One region of the Pseudomonas sp. G(2018) genome, then DNA from elsewhere that is predicted to be linked to it. Evidence: predicted binding sites of a transcription regulator. Region 1 holds the regulator's gene; the other holds the start of a gene.
The links. Region 1 encodes sigma-54, which starts transcription at its own class of promoters, with help from an activator protein. Its sites were predicted from a motif close to ANTGGCATNNANNTTGCTNT; they were not measured.
Positions count from the first base shown of each region.

Region 2: glnA (type I glutamate--ammonia ligase) is a predicted target of sigma-54. The motif match lies at 11,931-11,950, and genes of this name have one in related genera.

Region 1 covers NZ_SCOO01000015.1:60,310-75,145, reverse strand. Annotated here, with positions in the region: gene FFS64_RS16300 (DUF4198 domain-containing protein) at 1-367, shown strand, start outside; gene hisC (histidinol-phosphate transaminase) at 423-1,475, opposite strand; gene hisD (histidinol dehydrogenase) at 1,478-2,803, opposite strand; gene hisG (ATP phosphoribosyltransferase) at 2,929-3,564, opposite strand; gene murA (UDP-N-acetylglucosamine 1-carboxyvinyltransferase) at 3,693-4,958, opposite strand; gene FFS64_RS16275 (BolA family protein) at 4,981-5,220, opposite strand; gene FFS64_RS16270 (lipid asymmetry maintenance protein MlaB) at 5,335-5,640, opposite strand; gene FFS64_RS16265 (phospholipid-binding protein MlaC) at 5,637-6,290, opposite strand; gene mlaD (outer membrane lipid asymmetry maintenance protein MlaD) at 6,302-6,769, opposite strand; gene mlaE (lipid asymmetry maintenance ABC transporter permease subunit MlaE) at 6,769-7,566, opposite strand; gene FFS64_RS16250 (ATP-binding cassette domain-containing protein) at 7,566-8,378, opposite strand; gene FFS64_RS16245 (KpsF/GutQ family sugar-phosphate isomerase) at 8,653-9,627, shown strand; gene FFS64_RS16240 (HAD family hydrolase) at 9,627-10,151, shown strand; gene lptC (LPS export ABC transporter periplasmic protein LptC) at 10,159-10,731, shown strand; gene lptA (lipopolysaccharide transport periplasmic protein LptA) at 10,718-11,266, shown strand; gene lptB (LPS export ABC transporter ATP-binding protein) at 11,266-11,991, shown strand; gene FFS64_RS16220 (RNA polymerase factor sigma-54) at 12,176-13,669, shown strand; gene hpf (ribosome hibernation-promoting factor, HPF/YfiA family) at 13,744-14,052, shown strand; gene ptsN (PTS IIA-like nitrogen regulatory protein PtsN) at 14,065-14,529, shown strand; gene rapZ (RNase adapter RapZ) at 14,532-14,836, shown strand, end outside.
Region 2 covers NZ_SCOO01000002.1:44,464-59,299, reverse strand. Annotated here, with positions in the region: gene FFS64_RS02380 (glycogen/starch/alpha-glucan phosphorylase) at 1-1,273, opposite strand, end outside; gene FFS64_RS02375 (YkgJ family cysteine cluster protein) at 1,530-1,973, shown strand; gene FFS64_RS02370 (efflux RND transporter periplasmic adaptor subunit) at 2,524-3,702, shown strand; gene FFS64_RS02365 (efflux RND transporter permease subunit) at 3,699-6,797, shown strand; gene FFS64_RS02360 (efflux transporter outer membrane subunit) at 6,797-8,188, shown strand; gene typA (translational GTPase TypA) at 8,302-10,122, opposite strand; gene thiI (tRNA uracil 4-sulfurtransferase ThiI) at 10,262-11,716, opposite strand; gene glnA (type I glutamate--ammonia ligase) at 12,045-13,451, shown strand; gene FFS64_RS02335 (DUF4124 domain-containing protein) at 13,672-14,181, shown strand; gene glnL (nitrogen regulation protein NR(II)) at 14,547-14,836, shown strand, end outside.

The sequences.
Region 1 (14,836 bases):
AACATTCAAGTACAGCCTGGCGATTTATCAGCCGGGGGCGAAGCTGCCGAAACTTGATCAGATCAAGTTGCTGATCCAGCCGGAGGTCGATCCGCTGACCGTCGGACCGGGTAACTCGCTGCCGGTCCGGGTGCTACTGGATGGCAAACCGGCGGCAGGCGTGAAGCTGGTTGGCGACTATCGGAACGCGCCGAACACCCTGACCACCGAATCCGACAAGGACGGTCGGGCGCAGGTGCTGGTGCGTAATGAAGGGTTGAATGTGATTTCGGCGCAGGTCGAAGTGCCGGTGAAGGACAGCGTGGATGTGAATAGCCGAGGGTTGTTCAGCTCGCTGACATTCCTGGGCGAGCCGCATCACGAGTAGTACACAAAACCTTGTGGGAGCGTGGCTTGCCCGCTCCCACAGGGTCGGGGGTGGATTAGAGGTCGCCCAGGCCGTCGATCAGTGCCTGATTCTGCTCCGGCGTACCAATCGAGATCCGCAGGAACTGCGCAATCCGCTGCTGCTTGAAGTGCCGCACGATCACGCCCTGCTCGCGCAGCTTCGCCGCCAGCCCCGCTGCATCATGCTGCGGGTGACGGGCAAAAATGAAGTTCGCCGCCGACGGCAGCACTTCAAAGCCCTTGGCCTGTAATTGCGCGATCACCCATTCACGGTGTTCGATCACCAGACGACAGGTCTTGTCGAAATACTCACGGTCCTCGAAAGCCGCCGCCGCGCCGACATTCGCCATGCGATCCAATGGATAGGAGTTGAAGCTGTTTTTGATCCGCTCCAGCGCCTCGATCAGGTCCGGATGCCCCACCGCCAGGCCGACACGCAGACCGGCCAGCGAACGGGACTTGGACAAGGTTTGTGTCACCAGCAGGTTTGGATAACGGTCGACCAGACTGATCGCCGTTTCCCCGCCGAAGTCGATGTAAGCCTCGTCCACCACGACCACCGAGTCCGGGCTGGCCTTGAGGATCTGCTCGACAGCGTCCAGCGCCAAGAGGCATCCGGTAGGTGCGTTCGGGTTGGGGAAGATGATCCCGCCGTTCGGCTTGGCGTAGTCCGCCGGGTTGATCTGGAATTGCTCATCCAGCGGCACCGCGTCGAACTGGATGCCGTACAACCCGCAGTAAACCGGATAGAAGCTGTAGCTGATGTCCGGGAACAGCAGCGGCTGATCGTGTTGCAGCAAGCCGTGGAAGATGTGCGCCAGGACTTCGTCGGAACCGTTGCCGAGGAACACCTGATTGGTCTGCACGCCGTAGTACTTGGCAACTGCGTTTTTCAGCACGTCACTGTTCGGGTCCGGGTACAGACGCAGGTTGTCATTCAGTTCGGTCTGCATCGCCGCCAACGCTTTCGGTGATGGACCGTACGGGTTTTCGTTGGTGTTGAGCTTCACCAGTTTTGCCAGTTTCGGCTGCTCGCCCGGTACGTAAGGCACCAGATTCTTGACGAACGGGCTCCAGAATTTACTCATGCTCAATTCCCCTGCTTGTCGTCAATGATGCGGTACTCGGCGCTACGCGCATGAGCGCTCAGCGATTCGCCACGGGCCAGCACCGAGGCGGTCTTGCCCAGCTCGGAAGCGCCGGCTTCGGAGCAGAAGATGATCGACGAACGCTTTTGGAAATCGTACACACCCAGCGGCGACGAGAACCGCGCCGTACCGGAAGTCGGCAATACGTGGTTGGGACCTGCGCAGTAGTCGCCCAGGGCTTCGGAGGTGTGGCGGCCCATGAAGATCGCGCCGGCGTGGCGGATCTGCGGCAACCAGGCCTGCGGATCGGCAACCGACAACTCAAGGTGCTCTGGCGCGATGCGGTTGGCCACTTCCATGGCCTGTTCCATATCACGCACCTGAATCAGCGCACCACGGCCATTGATCGAGGTTTCGATGATCGCGGCGCGCTCCATGGTCGGCAGCAGTTTGGCAATGCTAGCGGCGACCTGGTCGAGGAATGCGGCATCCGGGCTGACCAGAATCGCCTGGGCGTCCTCGTCGTGCTCGGCCTGGGAGAACAGGTCCATGGCGATCCAGTCCGGATCGGTCTTGCCATCGCACACCACGAGGATCTCCGACGGGCCGGCGATCATGTCGATACCGACCTGGCCAAACACGTGGCGCTTGGCTGTGGCGACATAGATATTGCCCGGACCCACCACCTTGTCGACCTTCGGCACGCTTTCGGTACCGTAGGCCAATGCGGCGACCGCTTGCGCGCCACCGATGGTGAACACGCGGTCGACACCGGCGATGCAAGCCGCGGCCAGCACCAGTTCGTTGATTTCACCGCGCGGGGTCGGCACAACCATGACCACTTCGGTCACACCAGCGACCTTGGCCGGAATCGCGTTCATCAGTACCGACGAGGGGTATGACGCCTTGCCGCCCGGAACGTACAAGCCGGCGCGGTCCAGCGGCGTGACCTTCTGGCCCAGCACGGTGCCGTCGGCTTCGGTGTAGCTCCAGGAGTCCTGTTTCTGCTTTTCGTGATAGCTGCGCACGCGGGCCGCTGCTTTCTCCAGGGCCTCGCGCTGCTCCACGGTAATGCGCGTCAGCGCCAGTTCCAGGCGTTCGCGCGGCAGAATCAGGTCGGTCATGGATTTCACGTCCAGGCCATCGAACTGACGGGTGAAATCCACCAGCGCCGCATCGCCACGCTCGCGCACGGCTTTGATGATGTCCAGCACGCGCTGATTGACCGAGTCGTCAGACACACTTTCCCAGCTCAGCAGGTGATCCAGATGATGCGCGAAATCCGGGTCAGCAGCGTTGAGTCGGCGAATTGCAGTCGGTGCGGTCATAGCGAGAGCCTCATAGGATTGGCAAAAAACTCAGGCGCCCGAAGCTAACATTCGATCCGCTTGGGCACCTGAGAATTCTGGCTATGAGGCGGATAGACGGCGCGCCTTGCGGGCGCGCAGGTGAATCAGCCGCGGTGTCGAGACTCCACTGCCTTGCGCAGGGTGTCGATCAACGCCTGGATACGGGCGTGCTGCATTTTCATCGAAGCTTTATTGACGATCAGCCGGGAGCTGATGGCGGCAATGAAATCCTGTGGCTCCAGGCCGTTGGCCCGCAGCGTGTTGCCGGTGTCGACCACGTCGATGATCTTGTCGGCCAGACCGATCAGCGGTGCCAGCTCCATCGAGCCGTACAGCTTGATGATGTCGACCTGGCGGCCCTGTTCGGCATAGTAACGCTTGGCAACGTTGACGAACTTGGTGGCGATACGCAGGCGGCCCTTGGGCTCGATTGCGCCGACCTTGCCGGCGGTCATCAGTTTGCACTGGGCAATCTGCAGGTCCAGCGGCTCGTACAGGCCCTGGCCACCGTATTCCATCAGCACGTCTTTACCGGCGACGCCCAGGTCGGCGGCACCATGCTCGACATACGTCGGCACGTCGGTGGCACGCACGATCAGCAGGCGTACATCTTCCTGGGTCGTGGGGATGATCAGCTTGCGGCTCTTGTCCGGATTCTCGGTCGGCACGATGCCCGCTTCAGCCAGAAGCGGCAGGGTGTCGTCAAGGATGCGGCCCTTGGACAGTGCGATGGTCAACATGGGAAACGTCAGTCCTTATCAAGGTACTCATGCCCGGTCGCAAACGGCGCCGGACACAGATCGAGGCCGTTTCCAGCCCCGATTTGAACAAAATCCTCGGGCACGTCCCTGTGCCCATACCACAGAAACTAGCCCGGAACGCGACGGATCTTGGCGCCCAGCATCTGCAGTTTCTCTTCGATGCACTCATAACCACGGTCAATGTGGTAGATGCGGTCGATCAGGGTGTCGCCTTCGGCGATGAGCGCCGAGATCACCAGGCTGGCCGAGGCACGCAGGTCGGTGGCCATGACTGGCGCGCCCTTGAGTTTTTCGGTGCCGGTGACGATGGCGGTGTTGCCTTCGACCTGGATCTTGGCGCCCATGCGGTGCAGTTCGTAAACGTGCATGAAGCGGTTTTCGAAGATCGTCTCGATCACAGCGCCGGTGCCTTCGGCAATGGCGTTGAGGGAGATGAACTGCGCCTGCATGTCGGTCGGGAACGCCGGGTACGGAGCGGTCCGCACGTTGACGGCTTTAGGCCGCTTGCCGTGCATGTTCAGCTCGATCCAGTCCTCACCGCAGGTGATTTCTGCGCCCGATTCACGAAGTTTTTCCAGAACGGCTTCAAGGATGGTCGGATCGGTGTCCTTGACCTTCACACGACCGCCGGTCACGGCAGCGGCAACCAGGTAGGTGCCGGTTTCGATACGGTCAGGCATCACTTTGTAAGTGGTGGTGTGCAGACGCTCGACGCCATCAATGGTGATGGTGTCGGTGCCCGCGCCGGAAACCTTGGCGCCCATGGCGTTCAAGAAGTTCGCCAGGTCGACCACTTCAGGTTCGCGCGCGGCGTTTGCCAGTACGCTGCGACCCTTGGCCAGCGCAGCAGCCATCATGATGTTTTCGGTACCGGTCACACTGACGGTGTCGAAGAAGAAGTGCGCACCGCGCAGGCCGCCTTCAGGGGCCTTGGCCTTGATGTAGCCGCCTTCGACGTCGATGATCGCGCCCATGGCTTCCAGGCCGCGGATGTGCAGGTCAACCGGACGCGAACCGATGGCGCAACCGCCAGGCAACGCCACTTCGGCTTCACCGAAACGGGCAACCATCGGACCCAGTACCAGGATCGACGCACGCATGGTTTTAACCAGTTCGTACGGAGCGATCAGGGTCTTGATGGTGCGCGGGTCGATTTCGACGGCCAGTTTCTCGTCGATCACCGGCTCGATCCCCATGCGACCGAACAGTTCGATCATGGTGGTGATGTCGTGCAGGTGCGGCAGGTTGGCAACGGTCACCGGACCATCGCACAGCAGGGTGGCAGCCAGGATCGGCAGGGCAGAGTTCTTTGCCCCGGAGATGCGGATTTCGCCGTCAAGACGAGCACCGCCAGTAATAATCAATTTATCCATAAGAATCTCGACGCCCTTGGGCTCAGGTGCGCTCGGCCCAGGCCGCGCTGCTGAAAAATTTCATAGTGACCGCATGGATGCTGCCATCGGTGATCCATGGGTTCAAATGGGCATAGATCTGCTGCTGACGCTTGACCGGGCTCAACGCCGCCAGTTCATCGCTAATCACGTTCAGCTGGAAATTGCAGCCTTCGCCTTCAACTTCCACCTTTGTATTAGGCAGCTTTCCTTCAAGGAAGCTCTTCACTTCTACGGCCTGCATGCTCAACCTCAATCGGCGCCCTGTGCGCGCGGGTCGGACATCATACAAAAAAGCCCCTCGCCTGCGAACCCCGCGAAGCAGGACTCTGACGGGGGGCTTCTTTATCGATGCGGGTTAGGAATGCGCCAACAGCTCGGTCAGCTCACTGACCTGAGCGATTTCGCGCATGTCTTCTGGCATATCGCGGATGCTCAGCGACTTGCCGGCCGCCTGAGCATCGCGCATGAAACACAGCAACAACGACAAACCGACGCTGCTGGACTTGGTCACCGCTGAACAATCGACCACCAGTGCCGCGGCCTTGCTTGCTTTGATCAACGCCTGCCCCTGCTCTCGCAAGCCTGGGCCGGTACGGTAATCCAGCACGCCGCTGAGCCGCAGCTCGCCGGCTTCGTCCACCAGGACTGCCGACTCACTCATTGGGTTTGTTTCTCGGTGGATTGTTCAGCGGTTTCCTTGGCCTTGGCGACTTCCCCAGCCCATCCGTTGATGGTCTTGTCCAGGTCATTGCCATTGCGCTGCATCGCATCGGCGAACTGATCGCGGAACAGCTTGCCGATGTTGATGCCGTTGATGATGACGTTACGCAGTTTCCACTCGCCACCGATCTTTTCCAGGGTGTAAGACACCGGATAAACCGCGCCATTGCTGCCTTTGACGGTCATGCCGACGCTGGTGCGCTCGCCCGACTCGTCCTTGGCAGGATCAACGGTGATGCCCTGGTTGTTGTATTCGAGCAAGGCATTGCCATAGAACTGAAACAGGCCCTTTTTGAAGTTTTCTTCAAAGGTCTTCATTTGCTCAGGCGTGGCCTTGCGCGAGTACTTGACGGTCATGATGCTCTTGGAAATACCCTCGGCATCCACGACAGGCCCGACAATGCTGTTGAGCGCCGCATAAAAATCCTGCGGATCCTGCTTGTACTTTTCCTTGTTGGCTGCCAGGTCGGCCAGCAAACGGTTGGTGGTGTCCTGTACCAGTTCGTGCGCGGAAGGCGCCGCCACGGCGTTAGCCATCAACGGCAAGGCCGCGAGTAATACCAACAGGCCACGTCGCAAGGTAGAGATCATTTAAACATTCCTCATTTGGCGTCTTTGCTAACGGTATTGAGAAGGAACTTGCCGATCAGGTCCTCGAGTACCAGCGACGACTGGGTATCGTGGATGGTCCCGCCATCCTTGAGCAGGGCTTCTTCCCCGCCCACGCTGATACCGATGTACTTCTCGCCCAGCAGGCCAGCGGTCAGGATAGATGCAGTGGAGTCGGCAGGCAGGTTATCTACGCGCTTTTCCAGTTGCATGGTCACTCGACCGGTGAAGCTGTCGCGGTCCAGATCGATTGCCGTGACCTTGCCGATGGTCACACCGGCCATGGTCACTTTAGCTCTGACAGTCAAACCGGCGATATTGTCGAAATACGCATAAAGTTTATAAGTTTCGGTGCTCGGGCTCGGGGACAGGCCGCTGACCCGCAGCGCCAGCAACAGCAAAGCCAGGATGCCAGCCAGCAAGAAAAGGCCGACACCGATTTCCAGGGTGCGGTTTTGCATCAGAAATCTCCAAACATCAAGGCGGTCAAAATAAAGTCCAGGCCGAGGATTGCCAGAGAGGCATACACCACGGTCTTGGTAGTGGCACGACTGATCCCCTCGGAAGTGGGCTCGCAGTCATAGCCTTGGAATACGGCGATCCAGGTCACGACGAAGGCAAACACCAAGCTTTTGATGATGCCGTTGAGTACATCGTCAGCAAAGGTCACGCTGTTTTGCATGTTCGACCAGTAGGAGCCTTCATAAACGCCCAGCCAGTCGACGGCTACCCACGAACCACCCCAGATGCCCACCACGCTGAAAATCATCGTCAGAACCGGCAGGGAAATGAAGCCGGCCCACAGGCGTGGGGCAATGATGTACTTGAGCGGGTCGACACCGATCATTTCCAGGCTGGACAATTGTTCGGTGGACTTCATGTTGCCAATCTCGGCGGTCAACGCCGAGCCGGCACGCCCGGCAAACAGCAAGGCCGTTACTACCGGACCCAATTCGCGCAACAGGGTCAGCGCAACCATCTGCCCTACCGCCTGCTCCGAACCGTAGCTGGACAGGATATTGAAGCCCTGCAGCGCCAGTACCATGCCGATGAAGATGCCGGAGACCACGATGATCACCAGTGACATCACGCCGACGGAATGAAGCTGTTTGACCAGAAGGCCGAAACCACCGCCGATGCCGTCACGACCGAGCAATGCGTGAAACAGGAACAGGGTCGAACGACCGAACACCGCAACGGTGTCGATTCCGGCCTGACCGAACCGACGTACGCGCTCTATTAATGAAATTCTGCGCATCAGCGGCGCTTCCCCAGGAGATCTGCGCGGTAATCCGGCGCTGGAAAGTGGTACGGAACCGGGCCATCGGGTTCGCCAGTCATGAACTGACGGATACGCGGCTCATCCGAATTCATCAGTTCATCAGGTGTGCCCTGCCCCAACACCTGCCCGTCGCCCACCACATAGATGTAATCGGCAATGCTCGCGGTCTCGGCCAGATCGTGGGAAACCACGATACTGGTGATTCCCAGTGCATCGTTGAGCAGGCGGATCAGTCGCACCAGCACACCCATGGCGATAGGGTCCTGGCCGACGAAGGGCTCGTCATACATGAGAATCTGCGGATCAAGCGCAATCGCCCGCGCCAGCGCGACACGACGCTTCATGCCGCCAGACAGCTCGTCGGGCATCAGCTCGATGGCGCCGCGCAAGCCAACGGCCTGCAATTTGAGCAGGACGATATCGCGGATCATCTCTTCCGGCAGCTGGGTGTGAACGCGCAATGGAAAGGCCACGTTCTCGAACACATCGAGATCGGTAAACAGTGCGCCACTCTGAAACAGCACGCCCATGTGCTTGCGGGCATCGAACAGATCGCTGCGCGAGAGCTTCGGCAGGTTCTGACCGTTGACCCAGACTTCGCCCTTGGTAGGTCGCAACTGCGCGCCCATCAACCGCAACAGCGTAGTCTTGCCACACCCTGAAGGTCCCATGATGCCGGTGACCTTGCCGCGGGGAATACGGATATCGACGTTATTGAAAATGCTGCGCGCACCGCGCTTGAAGGTCAGTCCCTTCAGCTCGACCGCGTAGGCGTTATCGGCACTCATCTAAACTCCTTGCGATGCAGCCTCTCACTCGGACGCCTGACTTCCTGACGAAAGCACATACTCCCGGGCGGGCCGAACTGGCGGCGAACTATATCACTGCAAACGCCACGCGCCCAAGGTCATTGCCGGACCAAGTTCAGCAATATGACCAGCAAAAAGCTTCGTTTAGAGGGATTAAGTAACAAGGAATGACAATGCGCGACGAACTTGCGTGAGGGTTTTGATCATAACCGCTATAATCGCCGCCTTTTCATCAGGCTAAACGATTTCTGACATGAGCCAATCCAGCGACCTGATTCAATCCGCCCAACGCACCATCCGCCTCGAAGTGGAAGCCGTACAAGGCTTGCTACCGCACATCGACGCAGATTTCGTACGCGCTTGCGAGATGATTCTGGCCAGCACAGGCCGCGTAGTCGTGGTCGGCATGGGCAAGTCCGGGCATATCGGCAGCAAGATCGCTGCAACCCTGGCCAGCACCGGCACCACGGCATTTTTCGTCCACCCGGCGGAAGCCAGTCACGGTGACATGGGCATGATCACACGCGACGACATCATCCTCGCGCTGTCGAACTCCGGCTCCACCAATGAAATCATCACCCTGCTGCCACTGATAAAGCGCCTGGGCATCCAGCTGATCAGCGTGACAGGCAATCCCGATTCGCCGCTGGCCAAGGCCGCCGAGGTCAACCTCAATGTGCATGTCGAGCATGAAGCCTGCCCACTGAACCTGGCGCCCACCTCTTCGACTACCGCCGCGCTGGTCATGGGCGATGCCCTGGCCGTGGCCCTACTGGAAGCCCGTGGGTTTACTGCCGAAGACTTCGCCTTTTCCCATCCCGGCGGTGCATTGGGCCGACGCCTGCTGCTGAAAGTGGAAAACGTCATGCACGCCGGGCAAGAGCTGCCACAGGTTCAGCGCGGTACCCTGCTCAAGGATGCGTTGATGGAAATGACCCGCAAGGGACTGGGCATGACCGTAATCCTTGAAGCCGACGGCAAATTGGCCGGGATCTTCACCGACGGTGATTTGCGCCGCACCCTGGATCGCACAATCGATATCCACAGCGTCACCATCGATCAGGTCATGACCGCCCACGGCAAGACCGCCCGCGCCGAAATGCTCGCCGCCGAGGCCCTGAAAATCATGGAAGACCATAAAATCAACGCGCTGGTGGTGGTCGATGGCGAGGACCGCCCAGTCGGCGCCTTGAACATGCACGACTTGCTGCGCGCGGGAGTAATGTAATGAACACGGACCTGCTGAAGCGCGGCCAACAGATTAAACTGGCGGTGTTCGATGTCGACGGCGTCCTCACCGACGGACGCCTGTACTTCCTCGAAGACGGCAGCGAATTCAAGACGTTCAACACCCTCGACGGCCAAGGCATCAAGATGCTGATGGCCGCCGGCGTACAGACAGCCATCATCAGCGGCCGCAAGACCCCGGTGGTCGAGCGGCGAGCGAAGAACCTCGGCATTCCACACCTGTACCAGGGACGCGAAGACAAACTGGTGGTGCTTGACGAGCTTCTTGGCCAACTCAACCTAAGCTATGAACAGGTCGCTTACCTTGGTGACGACCTGCCTGATCTGCCGGTGATTCGCCGCGTAGGCTTGGGAATGGCAGTCGCCAATGCCGCCAGTTTCGTGCGCGAACACGCCCATGGCATCACCCAGGCCCGCGGCGGCGAAGGTGCCGCCCGCGAATTCTGCGAATTGATCCTGCGCGCCCAGGGCCGCCTCGATGCGGCCAATGCCGCGTACCTGTGAGCCAGACATGCTGAGCAAAAAGATCCGCAACATCCTGGTATTCGGTTGCATCGCGGCGATTTTCGCCGCGGTCGGCTACTGGAACATCAGCCCGGAACGCTTCCTCGACAAGCCTGTTGCGCAAGTCGACAACAGCGCAATCGACTATTACGCCATCAACGCCCACAGCGTGCAGTTCCTGCCGGACGGCAAACTGCAATACGAAATGACGTCGGACAAGGTCGAACACCTCAAAGTCACCGAAGTGACCTTGCTGACCAATCCCGACTTGAACATGTTCCGCGGCACCGAGTTCCCGTGGCACGTCCAGAGCGAAAAGGGCGAAGTCAATCCCGACGGCACACAGGTCGAGCTGATCGATTCGGTACGTATCACGCGTTTCGACGAGAAAAACCGCAGGACCCTGATCACCACCACTCGCATGACAGTGTTCCCGCAGAAGCAATATGCGCAGACCGAGCAACCCGTTAGAATCGACGGCGCTGGCGGCGTATCGACAGGCAACGGAATGAAAGCGTACTTGAAAGAAAGCAGGATACACCTGCTCTCGAACGTAAGAGGACAGTATGAGGCTCGTTAAAACCCTCCCTATTTTGCTCAGTCTGGGCGCAGCACTGGGAAGCGTGAGCGCCTGGGCCCTGCCGGATGACCAACAGCAGCCTATCCGCATTCAGGCCGACGACGCCCAGCTGGACGACAAGAACGGTATCGCCACCTACACGGGCGACGTGATCATCACCCAAGGCTCGATGAAGGTCACCGGCAACAAAGTGACCATGACCCGCGCACCTAACGGCGATATCGATGTGGTGACGTCCGTGGGCAACCTCGCCTACTTCGAACAAGTGCAAACCGCGGGCGATGCCAAGCCGGTTCAAGGCTGGGGCGTGACCATCCAGTATCACGCAACGCAAAACCGCGTCGTGCTGATCGATCGCGCCAAAGTCGTCGACAAGGACAACAACGTCACCCAGGGCGAAAAAATCGTCTACGACACCGTTAAAAAGCTGGCCAGCGCCGGTCGCGCCACAGGCAGCAAAGTCACCGAAGCGCGCCCACGCATCGACATGGTGATCCAGCCGAAAAAGAAAACCGACGAGCAAAAGGCCCAGTAATGGCAACTCTGAAAGCTCAGCATCTGGCCAAGAGCTACAAGAGCCGCCAGGTCGTGCGTGACGTCAGCCTGTCCATCGACAGCGGTCAGATCGTCGGCCTGCTTGGCCCCAACGGCGCCGGCAAGACCACCTGCTTCTACATGATCGTTGGCCTGGTACGGGCCGATCAAGGCCGCGTCCTGATCGACGACCTGGACGTCAGCCACCAGCCTATGCACGGTCGTGCGAAGGCCGGTATCGGCTATCTGCCGCAAGAAGCGTCGATCTTCCGCAAACTGTCGGTGGCCGACAACATCATGGCCATCCTCGAGACCCGCAAGGAACTCGACAAGGCCGATCGTCGTCAGGAGCTGGAAAGCCTGCTGCAGGAGTTCCACATCAGCCACATCCGCGACAACCTCGGTATGAGCCTGTCCGGTGGCGAACGCCGCCGCGTGGAAATCGCCCGCGCACTGGCCACCAACCCGAAATTCATCCTGCTCGACGAACCCTTCGCCGGCGTGGACCCGATTTCGGTGGGCGACATCAAACAGATCATCCACCACCTCAAGGCCAAGGGCATTGGCGTGCTGATCACTGACCACAACGTCCGTGAAACCCTGGATATCTGCGAAACAGCCTACATCGTCAACGATGGCCAACTGATCGCCGAAGGCGACTCCGACACCATCCTGGCCAACGACCTGGTCAAGGAAGTGTACCTGGGCCATGAGTTCCGCCTGTAAGCACTGAAGTGCTGGCTAGTCGACCGAGCGCTTGTCTCGATAAAAAATCAATACTTTTTTATTGTTACAGCGCTCTAGGCAAACACCGCAACTTCGGGCATATAATTTGCTTATGTTTGGCGCTCCGGCGCCCCTGTAGTGGATGGCGCATGTGCGCCGGCGAATAAGGTGTTAAGCCCCTGCCATGAAACCATCGCTAGTCTTGAGAATGGGCCAGCAGCTGACGATGACACCGCAGCTGCAACAGGCCATCCGCCTGCTCCAATTGTCGACCCTGGACCTGCAGCAGGAAATCCAGGAGGCCCTGGAGTCCAATCCGATGCTCGAGCGCCAGGAAGAAGGCGACGACTTCGACAACACGGACCCCTTGGCCGACAACGCCGAACAGAAGCCCAACACCGACATCCAGGAACCCTCCTACCAGGAAAGCGCGCCGACGGTTGATAACCTCGACGAAGGCGACTGGAACGAACGCATCCCCAACGAACTTCCCGTCGATACGGCATGGGAAGACGTCTACCAGACCAGCGCCAGCAGCCTTCCCAGCAACGATGACGACGAGTGGGACTTCACCACCCGCACATCAGCCGGCGAAAGCCTGCAAAGCCACCTGCTCTGGCAATTGAACCTGGCCCCGATGTCCGACACCGACCGGCTGATTGCCGTGACCCTGATCGACTGCATCAACAATCAGGGTTATCTGGACGAAACGCTCGAGGAAATCCTCGAAGCCTTCGATCCGGAACTGGACATCGAACTGGACGAAATCGAAGCCGTCCTGCACCGCATCCAGCAATTCGAACCCGCCGGCATCGGCGCCCGTAACCTGGGTGAATGCCTGCTGCTGCAATTGCGCCAACTGCCAGCCAAAACACCCTGGCTGGCCGAAGCCAAACGCCTGGTCACCGATTACATCGACTTGCTCGGCAGCCGTGACTACAGCCAGCTGATGCGCCGCATGAAGCTCAAGGAAGACGAACTGCGCCAGGTGATCGAACTGGTCCAGAGCCTCAATCCGCGCCCAGGCTCGCAGATCGAGTCTACCGAAGCCGAATATGTGGTCCCCGACGTGATCGTGCGCAAGGACAACGAGCGCTGGCTGGTTGAACTCAATCAGGAGTCGGTGCCACGGCTGCGAGTCAATGCCCAATACGCCGGCTTCGTGCGCCGCGCCGATACCAGTGCCGACAACACCTTCATGCGCAATCAGCTGCAGGAGGCCCGCTGGTTCATCAAGAGCCTGCAAAGCCGCAACGAAACCCTGATGAAAGTAGCCACCCAGATTGTCGAGCATCAGCGCGGTTTCCTGGAGTATGGCGACGAGGCGATGAAGCCGCTGGTCCTGCATGACATCGCTGAAGCGGTCGGCATGCACGAGTCGACGATCTCACGGGTGACCACGCAGAAATTCATGCATACCCCCCGGGGTATCTATGAACTGAAATACTTTTTCTCCAGTCACGTCAGCACCTCCGAAGGCGGCGAATGCTCGTCCACGGCGATCCGCGCGATCATCAAAAAACTGGTTGCTGCGGAAAATCAGAAAAAGCCGTTGAGTGACAGCAAGATCGCTGGTTTACTGGAGGCACAAGGCATTCAGGTGGCTCGCCGCACCGTCGCCAAGTACCGCGAATCCCTCGGGATCGCGCCTTCGAGCGAACGCAAGCGGTTGATGTAGAGCCACGCCACAGCGTTCCAGTGGCAGATCATCGGATCTGCCGCTTTATGCACTGGCAACGAAGGAGAAGCTGTATGCAAGTCAACATCAGTGGACACCAACTGGAAGTGACCGAACCTCTTCGCACCTACATCGGCGAAAAACTCGAACGATTGGAGCGACATTTCGACAAGATCACCAACGTGCAGGTCACGATGACGGTCGAAAAGCTGAAGCAGAAAATCGAAGCCACGCTGCATATTCCCGGCAATGAAGTGGTCGCGAACGCGGAACATACCGATATGTACGCGGCGATCGACGCCTTGACCGACAAGCTGGATAAACAACTCAAAAAGCATAAGGAAAAGACCCAGAGCCTCCTCCAGGGCGCTACCGGTCGTTAACACTCCCAACCCATGATCCGACTTGAAAGCATCCTGACCCCCGGCCGTTCCCTGGTGAACGTGCCGGGCGGCAGCAAAAAGAAAGCCCTCGAGCAAATTGCCAACCTTATCCATCGCGAAGTGCCGGATCTGGAGATGCAAGATGTCTTCGAGGCTTTGATCGCCCGCGAAAAACTCGGCTCGACTGGTTTTGGCAACGGCATAGCCATTCCTCATTGCCGCCTCAAGGGTTGCAACGCGCCCATCAGTGCCTTGATGCACCTGGACGCCCCTATAGATTTCGACGCCATCGACGGCGCCCCGGTTGACCTACTGTTTGTACTACTGGTCCCGGAAGCTGCCACCGATGCGCACCTTGAGTTGTTGCGTCAGATTGCCAGCATGCTCGACCGCAAGGACGTGCGCGACAAACTGCGCAGCGCCCCGAGCAATCAAGCCTTGTATCAGGTTGTCCTGGACGAGCAAAACGGGCAGTAATCATGCGCTTGATCATCGTCAGCGGCCGCTCCGGCTCAGGTAAAAGTACCGCCCTCGATGTACTCGAGGACAACGGCTACTACTGCATCGACAACCTGCCTGCCGGGTTGCTGCCGGAACTGGCCGAACGCGCGTTGATTCATACCGAGCTGTCACAGCCGCTGGTTGCCGTATCCATCGATGCGCGCAACCTGCCAAGCCACCTATCGCGGTTTCCCGAGCTGCTGGAAGAAGTACGCAGCCGTCACATCCAGTGCGATGTGCTGTATCTGGATGCCGACGAAGAAACCCTGCTCAAACGCTTCTC
Region 2 (14,836 bases), on a different contig from region 1:
GTACACGACGGCCGTTGTCCTCTTCGATCAGCGACACCGCACGCAGCACGTCGAAATCGTGGATGCCTTTGGCGCGCAACGAGTCGATATGCTGGGCGTTGATCAGGTAAATGATCTGCATGTGCCGCGGCAACATGCGCTCCATCAAACCGACCGGCCAGGTTTCCAGCGCTTCGGGCAGCAACGTGTGGTTGGTGTAGGACAACGTATCGACCGTGATCTGCCACGCCGCGTCCCAGGCCACGTCATAGACGTCGACCAATTGACGCATCAGCTCGGCCACGGCAATCGAGGGGTGGGTGTCGTTGAGCTGGATCGCCGCGTGATCGCCCAGGGTCAGCACCGAGGTGTGCATGTTGCGATGGCGGCGCAGCAAGTCCTGCAGGGACGCGGCAACGAAAAAGTACTCCTGGCGCAGGCGCAGTTCCTGGCCGGCTTCGGTGCTGTCCGCCGGATAGAGTACGCGTGAAATACTTTCGGCCCGAGCCACTTCGGCAACCGCACCCAGGTGGTCACCGGCGTTGAAACGCTCCAGGTGCAAATCTTCCATGGCCCTGGCGCGCCAAAGACGCAAGGTGTTTACGCTCGCCCCGCGCCAGCCGACCACCGGTGTGTCGTAGGCAATGGCCCGCACGGTTTCCGCCGGGTGCCAGACTTGCTTGGACTTGCCGGCGTCATCGGTCACGGTCTCGACGCTACCGCCGAAGCTGATCCGATATGCCACCTCTGGCCGCTCAAACTCCCATGGGTTGCCGAAATCCAGCCAGTTTTCGGTCTGCTCCTGTTGCCAACCGTCGACGACGGCCTGACGGAACAAGCCGTGTTCGTAACGAATACCGTAGCCATGACCGGCGATACCCAGGGTCGACATACTCTCCAAAAAACATGCCGCCAGACGCCCGAGGCCGCCGTTGCCCAGCGCCGCGTCGGGCTCCAGCAGGCGAATGCGCTCGATGTCGACACCGAGTTCCGTCATCGCCTCGCGGGCCACATCGAGCAGGCCGAGGTTGCTCAGACTGTCGTAGAGCAGCCGGCCGATGAGAAATTCCAGGGAGAGGTAGTAAACGCGTTTCTGACCCTTGCGGTAGATCTGCCGCGTGTGGTCCATCCAGTGCTCGACCATGTGATCACGCGCCGCCAGCGCAATGGCTTCGAACCAGTCATGGTCAAAGGCGTGATCAGGGTCTTTGCCCACCGCATAGGTGAGTTTGGTCAAGACGGCGTCGCGGAATGCGGCCACCTCTGCTTCGCGAACAAGTGGTTCTTGAGTCATCGATAGGACCTCGAGCGAGCTTGGAGTTGTCTGAGCCTAGACGGTCTGACAGGCGGTAGAGGCTCTGGTTCGGCAGTTTTCCTGATAAGCGAATTGATCGGCAATACATTGTCGGTTACATCAATCAATGCAGGGGCCGTGCCGGATTAGCGGTTTGCTGGACGACGCAGAAAAAAATCTGGCGAAAGGTTGTTCAAAAATCCACCAGTCCCGGTATGATCGCGCGCCCTGATGCATACGCCTGGTAAAACCCTCGATGATGAAGCCCAACCTGATTGCCGCAGCCGAGATCGATCGTCTCGATACCTGGGCCAAATATTCGGCCCCGATGTGCGGCTCGTGTATCTCCAGCTGCTGCACGCTGCCGGTGGAAGTCAAGATCAAGGACCTGGTCCGTATCGGCGTGGTCGACGAATTCGAGCTGGGCGATCCGCCCAAGAACATCGCCAAGCGTCTGCAGAAGGAAGGGTTGGTCGAACGCTTCAACCAGAAATCAGGCATCTTCACCCTCCAGCGCATGAGCAACAACGATTGCTACTACCTGGATCGTAAGAGCCGGCTATGCACCATTTATGACAAGCGCCCGGACACTTGCCGCAACCACCCGAAAATCGGACCACGGCCGGGGTATTGCGCGTACAAGCCCAAGGAAGTGGTGCGCGAGAACAGCAATAGTCACCGGACGCTGGAAAAGTTTTAACCACCGTTCAGGTGCATCCCTTAGTACGGGCAGCCAATCAAACCCGGCTAGCGGCCGACAAGCTGTACGGGGCTGGGCAAAAGTGCCTGCCCCTTACTTCATCTCAAGTAGCGAACACGCCTACTGCAAATGACCGCTATACATTTACTCCTACACTAAAAACCTTAAATGAATGTAGGAAACTTCCTGAAGTTTGATAGGAAGTTTAATACATGGCGCCCCTCAGATACGTTGTAATTCTCTCCCCGGACAACATTCAACATTGTCAACAAAGCCTGGCGCCTCTAACCACCGCCCGCGCTTCCCGCCGCCTTCCGCAGAGCAAGAGCCTTTCGCTGACACCTGCAACAGTGTGAATTACTTCCACACTAAACTTATGAATTCCTGATAACCAATCGTTAATGCACGACCAACAAGATCGGCGCACTCACCCTGAACTTGCATTATCCGTTGGCAATCAACCTTCCCCTGTTTCAACTTCAAAGAAGCTTGGTTCCTTACAGGATCGATTTCTCCGGCGAGAACTTCCAATATAAAGGGAATTATCACCATGCCATCACACAAAATACGCCGGACTTTGATCAGTGTCTCGTTGACTCTTTTCAGCATGATCATCGTCGGCAGCATGGCCTACTGGCTCTGGCCAGACAGTTCAACACCCACCCCGGCAACCGCTCCGGCAGTGCCGGTCACCGCAGTCGAGATCGGCCGCCGCGACGTTCCCATTCTTATCCATTCCATCGGTAACGTGCGCTCGGTGCGTAGCGTCGATATCCGCCCCCAAGTGGATGGATTGCTGCTGGAGCTGCCCGTCAACGAAGGGCAATACGTCAAAAAAGGTGATCTGCTGGCACGCATCGACGATCGCGGCATCGTTGCCGCCCTAGAGCGTGCCAAGGCCCAACAGTCAGTTGCACAAGCTCAGTTGGCGTCCGCACAGCGAGACCTCAGGCGCTATCGCACCCTGGCAAACACGCAAGCTGTCTCGGCACAAACACTTGATCAACAAAACGGACTCGTTGCCCAGCTGGAAGCCTCCGTAAAGAGCGAGAGAGCCACGGTGTCGGCCACTCAGGTGCAGCTGTCACATACCCGGATTCACGCGCCTGCCGATGGTCGCATCGGCATCCTCAACCGCCATGAAGGCAATTTCGTGAGAGCAAACGACGCACAGGCGCTGTTCTCGATCGTCCAGCTAGACCCGATCAGCATCGAGTTCTCCTTGCCCCAGGCCCGCCTTCCACAGTTGCAGGCGCTGATGGCCAATGCCGATAAATCGTCAATGATCTTGCGCGTTTACTCTGGCGACGGCGGAACGCTCCTGGGAGAAGGCCCCCTGGACCTGATCGATAACCGGGTGTCCGATGCTACCGGGACGGTGCGGGTCAAAGGAACCGTCGCCAACCCGCTGGGGCATCTGTGGCCGGATCAGTCGGTCGTGATCAACCTGCAGGCGGGCACCTTACTCAATGCCTTGGTCGTACCGCAGCGGGCGCTACGTCAGGGAGCGAAAAACCCGTTCGTCTGGCATGTCAGGGATGGCAAGGCGTTCCCCCAGCCAGTCCAGGTCACGTACTCCGACACGAACATCGCCGTGGTGGAGGGCATCCAGACTGGCGACCTGGTCGTCACTGATGGCTATTCGCGGCTGCGCCCCGGATCGGTTGTGAACCTTCTCGAAGCCCGCGATGCAGCGGTTACTCCCGTCGCCAGCCGGAGTACGCCATGATGGTCAACCGTTCTGTTTACACCTGGTGCATGGACCGCCCGGTTGGCACCATTTTGTTGAGTGTCGCCCTGGTTTTGCTCGGTGTACTCGCCTACTTGCGCTTGTCAATCGCGCCGCTGCCCGAGGCCGACTTCCCCACGATTCAGATTACCGCCACCTTGCCCGGTGCCAGCGCTCAAACCATGGCGTCCTCCGTAGCGACTCCCCTGGAGGTGCAACTGAGTTCAATCCCGGGCATCACCGAAATGACCTCGACCAGTTCGCTGGGGAAGTTGACGTTGACGCTGCAGTTCAGCCTGGAAAAAAGCATCGACACGGCGGCTCAGGAGGTGCAGGTGGCGATCAACACCGCTTCGGCTCGCCTGCCGAGCGACATGCCCGGCTTGCCGGTCTGGCGCAAGGTGAATCCGGCGGACGGCGCGGTCATGATTCTCGGTGCCTGGTCCGACACCCTTTCCCTGAGCGAAGTCAGCGATCTTGCCGAAACTGTGCTATCGCGTCGACTGAGCCAGCTTGACGGGGTCGGCCTGATCAACGTGATCGGCCAACGCCGCCCGGCGATACGAATCCAGGCTCGCCCCGAGGTACTCGCCGCGGCAGGCGTCACCCTGGCGGATATCCGTGAAGCGGTGCAGCAGGCCAGTGTCAACCTGCCCAAGGGGGCGCTGTTCGGCGGACACCGGGTATCGAATCTGGAAGTGAACGATCAATTGTTCGAACCTGCGGAGTACGACAACGTTATCGTGACCTATCGCAACGGTTCCGCCATCCGGGTGCGCGATCTGGCGCGTGTCAGCCTGGGATCGGAAGACGACTATGTGCAAAGCTGGCCCAACGGCCAGTCCGGTGTGTCGCTGCTGATCCGGCGTCAGCCGGGCGCGAACATCGTCGCCACCGCCGATCGCATAAAGCAAGCCCTGCCCAAGCTCCAGGCACTCTTGCCGGCGGACATGACGGTTCAGGTACTCAACGATCGCACCCGCACCATCCGCTCGTCATTGCATGAAGTCCAGTTGACGCTGGCCATTGCCATTTTCCTGGTGATTGGCGTGATGGCGCTGTTTCTGCGGCAGTGGTCGGCGACCCTGATCGTCACCACGGTACTGGGCGTATCCATCGTGTCGACGTGTGCAGTGATGTACCTGGCGGGATTCAGCCTGAACAACCTCACGCTCGTTGCCATTGTCATCGCCGTCGGGTTTATCGTCGATGATGCGATCGTGGTGATCGAAAACATCCATCGCCATCTGGAGCTGGGTGAGGGTAAGCGCACCGCAGCACTCAAAGGCGTTAGCGAAATCGGCTTCACGGTAGTGTCGATCACCGTGTCGCTGGTCGCCGCGCTGATCCCCTTACTGTTCATGGGGGGCGTGGTGGGACGACTGTTCAGTGAGTTCGCCCTGACCGTGGTCGCGTCGCTCGTGATTTCAGTCCTGGTCTGTCTGACCCTGGCGCCGACACTGGCCTCGCTGTTCATGAAGGCTCCCACACACCCCGCTCAAACCGACAAAGACGTCTTCAACCGGCTGATCGGTGCCTATGATCGCATTCTGGTTTGGGCGCTCGGGCACCAGCGCTTCATGCTGGGCGTGTTTTTCACCAGCGTGGCACTCAGCGTTGGCAGCTTCGTGATGATTCCCAAAGGGTTTTTCCCCTTGCAGGATACGGCCTTCATCATGGGATTCACCCGGGCATCCGCCGATATTTCCTTTGAGGAGATGGTCGCCAAACACAAGCAGCTGGAGGCGATTTTCAGCAAGGATCCGGCGGTGACTGATTACAACCATGCCGTCGGGGGCAGCACCACCGACTCAATCGGCAATGGTCGGGTGTGGTTGGTACTGAGCGATCCGGGGCAGCGCGACGTGACCGTCAGCCAGGTCATCGACCGACTACGCCCACAGTTGGCACAGGTGCCTGGCATCCAGATATCCCTTCGCGCGGTTCAAGACATCAACCTCAGTGCGGGCCAGCCCAGGGCTCAGTATCAATACGTGCTTCTAGCGCAGAACAGCGACGAACTGGCGACCTGGGCCAACGCCCTCGTCGAACGCCTTCGCACAAGCCCGTTGTTCCGTGATGTTTCTCACGACTTGCAACGAGATGCCAATATCACCCGAATCACACTCGACCGGGACGAGGCCGCTCGCTACGGTTTTTCAGCACGTGACCTGGATAACGCGCTTTATGATGCGTTCGGACAGCGTCAAATCTCCGAGTATCAGACCGAAGCCAATCAATACAAGGTCGTGCTCGAACTCAGCACTGCGCAACGTGGCAATACCGAAAGCCTGAGCTATTTCCACTTACGCTCGCCACTGACAGGTCATTTGGTTCCCCTGCTGGCGTTTGCGCGGATAGAACCTCCCAGCAGCGGTCCGGTTGTAATCAATCACAATGGCATGCTGCCAGCGGCCAATCTGTCGTTCAATCTTGCCCCCGGCGTCGCCTTGGGCCAGGCAGTGGCCACGCTTAAGAGCATCGAACTGGAGATCGGCATGCCGATTTCGGTGAGCGGCACCTTTCAGGGTTCCGCCCAGGCATTCCAGTCTTCGCTGGCCAGTCAACCATTCCTGATCCTCGCTGCGCTGGTTGCCGTCTACATCATTCTCGGGGTGCTCTATGAAAGTCTGGTGCACCCGCTGACCATCCTTTCCACTCTGCCCTCGGCGGGAATCGGCGCGATTGTATTGCTGTGGATGTGGCAACTGGACTTTTCAGTCATGGCGCTGATCGGCTTGATTCTGCTGATCGGTCTCGTCAAAAAAAACGGCATCCTGCTGATCGACTTCGCCTTGCAAGCCCAGCGCGAACACAACCTGTCGCCACGGGAAGCGATCCATCAGGCCTGCCTGGCGCGTTTTCGCCCGATCCTGATGACCACCCTGGCAGCCCTGTTCGGCGCCGTGCCGTTGATGCTGGCTTTCGGTACCGGCGCGGAGCTGCGCGAGCCACTGGGGGTGGTTATCGTCGGAGGGCTGATGCTCAGCCAGGTATTGACCATGCTGACCACTCCCGTGGTGTTCCTGGCGCTTGATCGCCTGTTCCATGGAAACAAACGCCGCAAGGTCGCCAATCTGGAGCATGCCAAATGATGAAAAAGACATCTCTGCTCACGTTGCTGCTGTTGTCTGCCCTGACAGGTTGCGCCAGCCAATCGGACTCCGCGATACCCCGGCAGGAAATTGCGCCGGTTAAAGAGTCCGGCCCCGCCCTGGCGTCCCTCGCACAGCGCTGGTGGGAAAGCTTCGAGGACCCGGTACTCAATCGCCTCATGACCGGTGCACTTCGCGATAACCTGGACCTGGCCTCAGCGGTTGAACGGGTCCGGGAAGTGCGCGCTCAACACAATCTGGCCGCCACCGGGCTGTACCCCGAGATCGGTATCGCCGCCAGGTACGGTCGATCCCGAACGGCACTGGAGGGTACGAACACTCAGTATTCCTACGGCGCGGACCTGGCCTGGGAATTGGATCTGCTCGGCCGCCTCAAAGCCCTGCGCAATGAAGCCAGTGCTCAGCTGGAAGCAACCCGGCAGGATTATCTCGGCCTGCGGCTCAGTTTGATGACGGAGGTGGCCAACAATTACCTTCAGTACCGACTGGCGCAGCAATTAATGGACATCGCGACCGAGACAGGCGTTAACCAGGCGCAAACCGCCCGTGTCACCCGTGCTCGACTGGAGCAGGGGTCGGCCAATCGACTTGATCTGGAACGTATCGAATCCCAAGTCGCGATCACCCAGGCCGAAATACCCACGGCGCGGCAACAGGCACAGGCTGCCAGCTACAACCTCGCTTACCTGCTGGCCAGCGATCAGGCTCGGATAGACAGTCTTCTTGCCGAGCCACCTGCCCCCTCCGTGGGATTTTCCGAGTCCGCACTGCCGCAGCTGCTGTCGATTCCCGCCGAGGTACTCCGCGAGCGGCCGGATGTGCGGGCGGCAGAACAACGGTTGCAGGCCGCCGGTGAATCCCACGTTGCCGTCAAGGCCGCACGCTACCCTCAGTTGACCCTGAGGGCATTGGCATTGTTTGAGCAAGGGGGTGCAGCGCCATGGTCATTGACCAGCCAATTGTTCCAGCCGCTGTTCGATTTCGGCCGGATCGACTCACGCATTGAAGCCAGCGATGCCCGCCATGAACAGGCCAGGCTCGCTTACCGGCAGAGTCTTCTGCAGGCTCTGCGGGACGCACACACCTCGATTCACGCTTATGGTCAAGGCGTCAGTCGACAAAACGAACTCGACAAGGCCACCGCTGCCGCCGCCCGCGCCGTCGATCTGACCAGACAGCAGTACCAGGCGGGCACAGTTTCCATGCTGGATGTACTGGATGCCGAACGTAGCCTGTTCAATGTGCAACGTAGCCAGGCTCAGGCAAAAGTGGAGGTCGCACTGCGTTGGGTGGACATCAATCGAACCCTGGGGATCGCCCCTGAAACGGAGAACGAAAACGGCGAGGTCGATTCCGATCAGAAAACCTGATCTTCAAACAAGCGCCGTGTTTCAGAGCGACGCCACCAGGCATCGCAAAAGAAGCACAAACAAAAACGCCCCCGGTCTTTCGACCGGGGGCGTTTTCATTCAGCCGGGGCTAGTTACGCCTTGGCTTTCTTGGCGGCGCGGGTACGCTCGCTTTCGTCCAGGATCTTCTTGCGAAGACGGATGGACTTAGGCGTCACTTCGCACAGCTCGTCGTCCTGGATGAATTCCAGAGCCTGTTCCAGGGTGAAGCGAACAGGTGGAACCAGGGCGATGGTTTCGTCTTTACCCGAAGCACGCATGTTGTCGAGCTTCTTGCCCTTGGTAGGGTTAACGCCCAGGTCGTTGTCACGGCTGTTCAGACCAACGATCTGACCGTTGTAGATTTCCTGACCGTGTTCAACGAACAGCTTGCCACGCGCCTGCAGGGTTTCCAGGGAGTAGGTCAGCGCCTTGCCGGTTTCAACCGAAACCAGAACGCCGTTCTGACGGCCGGACATGTCGCCGGACTTCATCACGTCGTAACGGTCGAAGATCGATGTCAGGATGCCAGCACCGTTGGTCAGGGTCAGGAACTGGTTACGGAAACCGATCAGACCACGAGCAGGGATGTTGTATTCCAGACGTACACGGCCTTTGCCATCCGGCACCATGTTGGTCAGGTCGCCCTTACGCAGGCCCATCTCTTCCATCACCTTGCCCTGGGATTCTTCCGGCAGGTCGATGGTGACGTTTTCGTACGGTTCGTGCTTCACGCCGTCAACCAGACGGATGATCACTTCCGGACGGCCTACAGCCATTTCGAAGCCTTCGCGACGCATGGTTTCGATCAGTACCGAGAGGTGCAGTTCACCACGGCCGGAAACCTTGAACTTGTCAGCCGAGTCGCCTTCTTCAACGCGCAGTGCAACGTTGTACAGCAGCTCTTTGTCCAGACGTTCCTTGATGTTACGGGAAGTCACGAACTTGCCTTCTTTACCGCAGAATGGCGAGTCGTTGACCTGGAAGGTCATGGAAACGGTTGGCTCGTCAACGGTCAGAGGCTTCATCGCCTCCGGGGTGTCCAGCTGGCACAGGGTGTCGGAGATGAACAGCTCGTCCATACCGCTGATGCACACGATGTCGCCTGCTGCAGCTTCTTCAACGTCTACACGGTGCAGACCGTGGTGACCCATTAGCTTCAGGATACGACCGTTGCGTTTCTTGCCGTCGGCGCTGATAGCCACAACCGGGGTGTTCGGTTTGACGCGACCACGAGCGATACGGCCAACGCCGATAACACCCAGGAAGCTGTTGTAGTCCAGTGCGGAGATTTGCATCTGGAACGGACCGTCGCGGTCAACAGCCGGCGCCGGTACGTTGTCGACGATCGACTGGTACAGCGGGGTCATGTCGTCAGCCATTTCGTTGTGGTCCAGACCGGCAATACCGTTCAGGGCCGAGGCGTAGACGACTTTGAAGTCCAGCTGTTCTTCGGTGGCACCCAGGTTGTCGAACAGGTCGAAGATCTGGTCCAGAACCCAGTCCGGACGCGCGCCTGGACGGTCAACCTTGTTGATGCACACGATTGGACGCAGGCCGGCTTCGAACGCCTTCTTGGTCACGAAACGGGTTTGCGGCATAGGGCCGTCTTGAGCGTCAACCAGCAGCAGAACGGAGTCGACCATCGACATTACGCGTTCAACTTCGCCGCCGAAGTCGGCGTGGCCCGGGGTGTCCACGATGTTGATGTGGTAGCCGTTCCAGTTGATGGCGGTGTTTTTCGCCAGAATGGTAATACCGCGCTCTTTTTCCTGGTCGTTGGAGTCCATCACGCGCTCGTCGTTGAGCTCGTTGCGCTCCAGGGTGCCGGATTGACGCAGGAGTTTGTCTACCAGGGTGGTTTTACCATGGTCAACGTGGGCAATGATGGCGATGTTGCGTAGATTTTCGATCACTTGTGTATCTCGATCAGAGGATTCGGTGTGCTGACAAGTCTTGGCAGCGATTAACAGTAGCGTCCGTGAAAGCCGTTACAGCTTGACGGTGGCATCGGGGGGCCGGTGACGCAGGCCACAGGCAAACAGCCCCGGGCACTTAGCTCGGTCGATAAACGCGCACATTGGCATGCCCCTCACTGAGCAAATGGTGGGCATGCAGGCGACTCATCACGCCTTTGTCGCAATACAGCAGGTACTGGCGAGTAGGGTCCAGTTCCTTGAAACGAGCGTTCAGAGCATAAAACGGCATCGTTTGTACCTCGATACCAGCGAGTTCCAGCGGGTCATCCTCGGCGGCATCCGGGTGGCGGATGTCGATCACGATCTGACCGGCCAGCGCTTCGCTGACTTCTTCAATCTGCAAGTCCTGGCCCAATTCATCGATCACGCGGTCGATCGGCACCAGCTTGGCGTTCTCGAGCGCACGCTCAAGGACTGCCATGTCGAATTCTTTCTCTTCGTGCTCCACGCGGTAGCGCTTGGCGGCGGTCTTCGGATTGACCGAAATGACCCCGCAATACTCCGGCATGTGCCGGGCAAAATCGGCAGTGCCGATTTCGTTGGCCGTGTCGATGATGTCCTGCTTGTGGCTGGCGATCAGCGGACGCAAGACCAGCTTGTCGGTCACGCAGTCGATCACGGACAGGTTCGGCAACGTCTGGCTCGACACCTGGGAGATCGCCTCACCAGTTACCAGCGCTTCGATGTGCAGTCGATCGGCAATTTGGGAGGAAGCGCGCAACATCATACGCTTCAATACTACGCCCATATGACTGTTATCGACTTTGCCGAGAATTTCTCCCAGCACTTCCTCGAACGGCACACTGACAAATAACACGCGTTGCGAGCTGCCGTACTTCTTCCAGATGAAATGCGCGACTTCCATGACGCCCAGTTCGTGGGCACGCCCGCCCAGGTTGAAGAAGCAGAAATGCGCCATCAGCCCGCGGCGCATGATCTGGTAGGCAGCGACGGTGGAGTCGAAGCCGCCGGACATCAGCACCAGCGTCTGCTCCAGCGCGCCCAGCGGATATCCGCCGATGCCATTGTGCTGGCTGTGGATCACGAACAACCGTTGGTCGCGAACTTCAATGCGGACTTCGATTTCCGGCTTTTTCAGATCGATCCCGGCAGCACCGCACTGACGGCGCAACTGGCTGCCGACATATTTCTCGATATCGATGGAGCTGAATGGGTGCTTGCCGGCGCGCTTGCAACGTACCGAGAAGATCTTCCCGGCCAGTGCATCACCGTAGTGCTGCTTGCATTTTTCGACGATGTCGTCGAAATCGCCCAACGGGTATTCGTCGATCTGCAGGAAGTGCGCGATGCCGGGCATGCAGCTCAGGCGCTCACCCATCTCTTTCAGGGCCTTGGGGTCGCTGATGCGGGTTTCCAGCTCGAGGTTGTCCCATACGCCGTTCACCACCACAGCCGGGTCCAGATCGCGGAGCACGGCACGGATGTTCTTGGCCAACTGGCGGATGAAACGCATCCGTACCGGGCGGCTCTTGATGGTGATCTCGGGAAAGACTTTTACGATTAGTTTCATGAAAACAGCGCGCGCTGGGCCAGCCGAAAAAGGGGGGCGCGGATTATAGCGGAAATTGCTCAAGGTTTAACCAGTTAATGTGCAGAAGGTTTTGCGCGCACCAAAACAGGTCACTTTTTGCTTTCCACGCTACATTAAGGGGCGAGAATTTCTGCTTTAAGACGCTTTGCACCTCTATAAGCGTGAAATTGGGGCAAAAAACCCATGCTGGGGCACTGGCATGCAATTTGCTCCCTTGTGAGGCAGGTTGCCTTGGCAGAGTATTCGCGCCGGCATCACAAACATTTAAGGGCATCCACTACCCGCCCTAATCCACCCGGAGGACACTATGTCGAAGTCGGTTCAACTCATCAAAGATCATGACGTCAAGTGGATTGATCTGCGCTTCACGGACACCCGCGGCACTCAGCACCACGTGACCATGCCGGCTCGCGACGCGCTGGATGAAGACTTCTTCGAAGTCGGCAAAATGTTCGACGGTTCGTCCATCGCTGGCTGGAAAGGCATCGAAGCCTCCGACATGATCCTGCTGCCGGACGACTCCACTGCCGTACTGGACCCGTTCACCGAAGAGCCGACCCTGATCCTGGTCTGCGACATCATCGAACCTTCGAGCATGCAAGGCTACGACCGCGACCCACGTGCGATCGCCAAGCGCGCCGAAGAGTACCTGAAAGCCTCCGGCATCGGTGACACCGTATTCGCTGGTCCAGAGCCAGAGTTCTTCATCTTTGACCAAGTGAAGTTCAAGTCCGACATCTCCGGTTCCATGTTCAAGATCTACTCCGAACAAGGTTCGTGGATGTCCGATCAGGACGTGGAAGGCGGCAACAAAGGTCACCGTCCAGGCGTCAAAGGTGGCTACTTCCCGGTTCCGCCGTTCGACCACGACCACGAAATCCGTACCTCCATGTGCAACGCACTGGAAGAAATGGGCCTGACCGTCGAAGTTCACCACCACGAAGTGGCAACTGCCGGCCAGAACGAAATCGGCGTCAAGTTCAACACCCTGGTGAAGAAAGCCGACGAAACCCAAACCCTGAAGTACGTCGTGCACAACGTTGCCGATGCCTACGGCCGCACCGCTACCTTCATGCCTAAGCCTCTGTACGGCGACAACGGCTCGGGCATGCACGTTCACATGTCCATCTGGAAAGACGGCAAGAACACCTTCGCAGGCGAAGGCTATGCCGGCCTGTCCGATACCGCTCTGTACTTCATCGGCGGCATCATCAAGCACGGTAAGGCCCTGAACGGCTTCACCAACCCGGCGACCAACTCCTACAAGCGTCTGGTTCCAGGCTTCGAAGCCCCGGTAATGCTGGCCTACTCGGCCCGTAACCGTTCCGCTTCGATCCGTATTCCTTACGTATCGAGCCCGAAAGCCCGCCGTATCGAAGCGCGCTTCCCGGATCCGGCTGCCAACCCATACCTGTGCTTCGCAGCACTGATGATGGCTGGCCTGGACGGTATCCAGAACAAGATCCACCCTGGCGACGCAGCTGACAAAAACCTGTACGACCTGCCGCCTGAAGAGGCGAAAGAGATCCCACAAGTTTGCGGCAGCCTGAAAGAAGCCCTGGAAGAGCTGGACAAAGGTCGTGCGTTCCTGACCAAAGGCGGCGTGTTCTCCGACGACTTCATCGACGCTTACATCGCTCTGAAAAGCGAAGAAGAAATCAAGGTACGTACCTTCGTACACCCACTGGAATACGACCTGTACTACAGCTGCTGATCCAGTGACGCCTGCGCAAGCGGCGTAAAAAAGAGGCCTTCTTCGGAAGGCCTTTTTTATGCCCGCGATTTAACGATCACTGAAGATCTCCTGTGGGCGCGGGCCTGCTCGCTCCCACAGGGGACCGCTGGCAAATCCATATCCGATTGTTTACAAGCTAGGCCAACCACGCCTCCTGCCCTATGCTGCACCCCATCGCTTTTAGTTTCCGGTCGATTTTATGGGTCGTGGTTTTCTCTTCATCCTGCTACTGATCGCCCTGCCCGCCTCAGCGCAGATCTATAAGTACACAGATGCCGGCGGCAACACCGCCTACAGCAATCAACCGCCGGATGGCGTGAAGGCTCAGCCGGTCGAGTTGCCACCGCTCAACAGCGTTGAAACCCAGCCACCTGGCAACCCCTCACCCGCCGCCGAAGCCCGCGAACAACCTCAGAGCGCCTACGAGGTACTCGAACTCACGGGCCTGCCCACCACCGAAGCCCTGCGCGCGAATAACGGCACGTTTACCGTCAATGTGCTGATCAAACCACACCTGGAAGGCCCGCATCTGTTCCGGCTTCTGCTGGACGGTAAACCTTACGGCCAGCCAGGCAACGTACCGGCCCTGCAACTGGTGAACATCGACCGTGGCCTGCACAGCCTCGCGGTGCAAGTGATTGACGGCGCAACCGTGATCCAGCAAAGCCCCACAGTGACATTTGCCGTGCAACGGGTACACAAGCGCTGAAGCCCTGACTGCTGATTGCCTGCCTGTTCGCATTGCCTGCGTCAGCGGTGGTCTTCACGTCCATTGACGACTACGGCCAACGGCCGGAATGTCCGCTCATCGATAAACCAGCCGAAGAAAAAGCCGGTTCCTGCCGATCTTCTAACTTTGCTTAGCTTTGCGCACTATATTGGTGCGAATGGTTGCGCCGCGCTCGAAATCCAACCCATTTTGGTTCGAAAGTACCCGCCAAGGCCGATCGAACGCCACGCAATCGAGCGTCAAACGCCCGTTTCAGGCGTTGAACGCTTCTTTTCGGAGCCTTGGTTTGGTTTTTGCAGTTTCCTGGCATCAGCTCTTTATCCATGCGCCAAAAGAGGTCCTGAATGACCATCAGCGACGCACTGCATCGTTTGCTACTCGACAACCTGACGACCGCCACCATCCTGCTCGACGCCGAGTTGCGACTCGAGTACATGAACCCGGCGGCGGAGATGCTCCTGGCCATCAGCGGCCAGCGAAGCCATGGTCAATTCATCAGCGAGCTGTTCACCGAATCCACCGAGGCACTGAACTCGTTGCGTCAGGCGGTTCAGCAGGCGCATCCGTTCACCAAGCGTGAAGCAATGCTCACCGCGCTCACCGGCCAGACCCTGACGGTGGATTACGCGGTCAC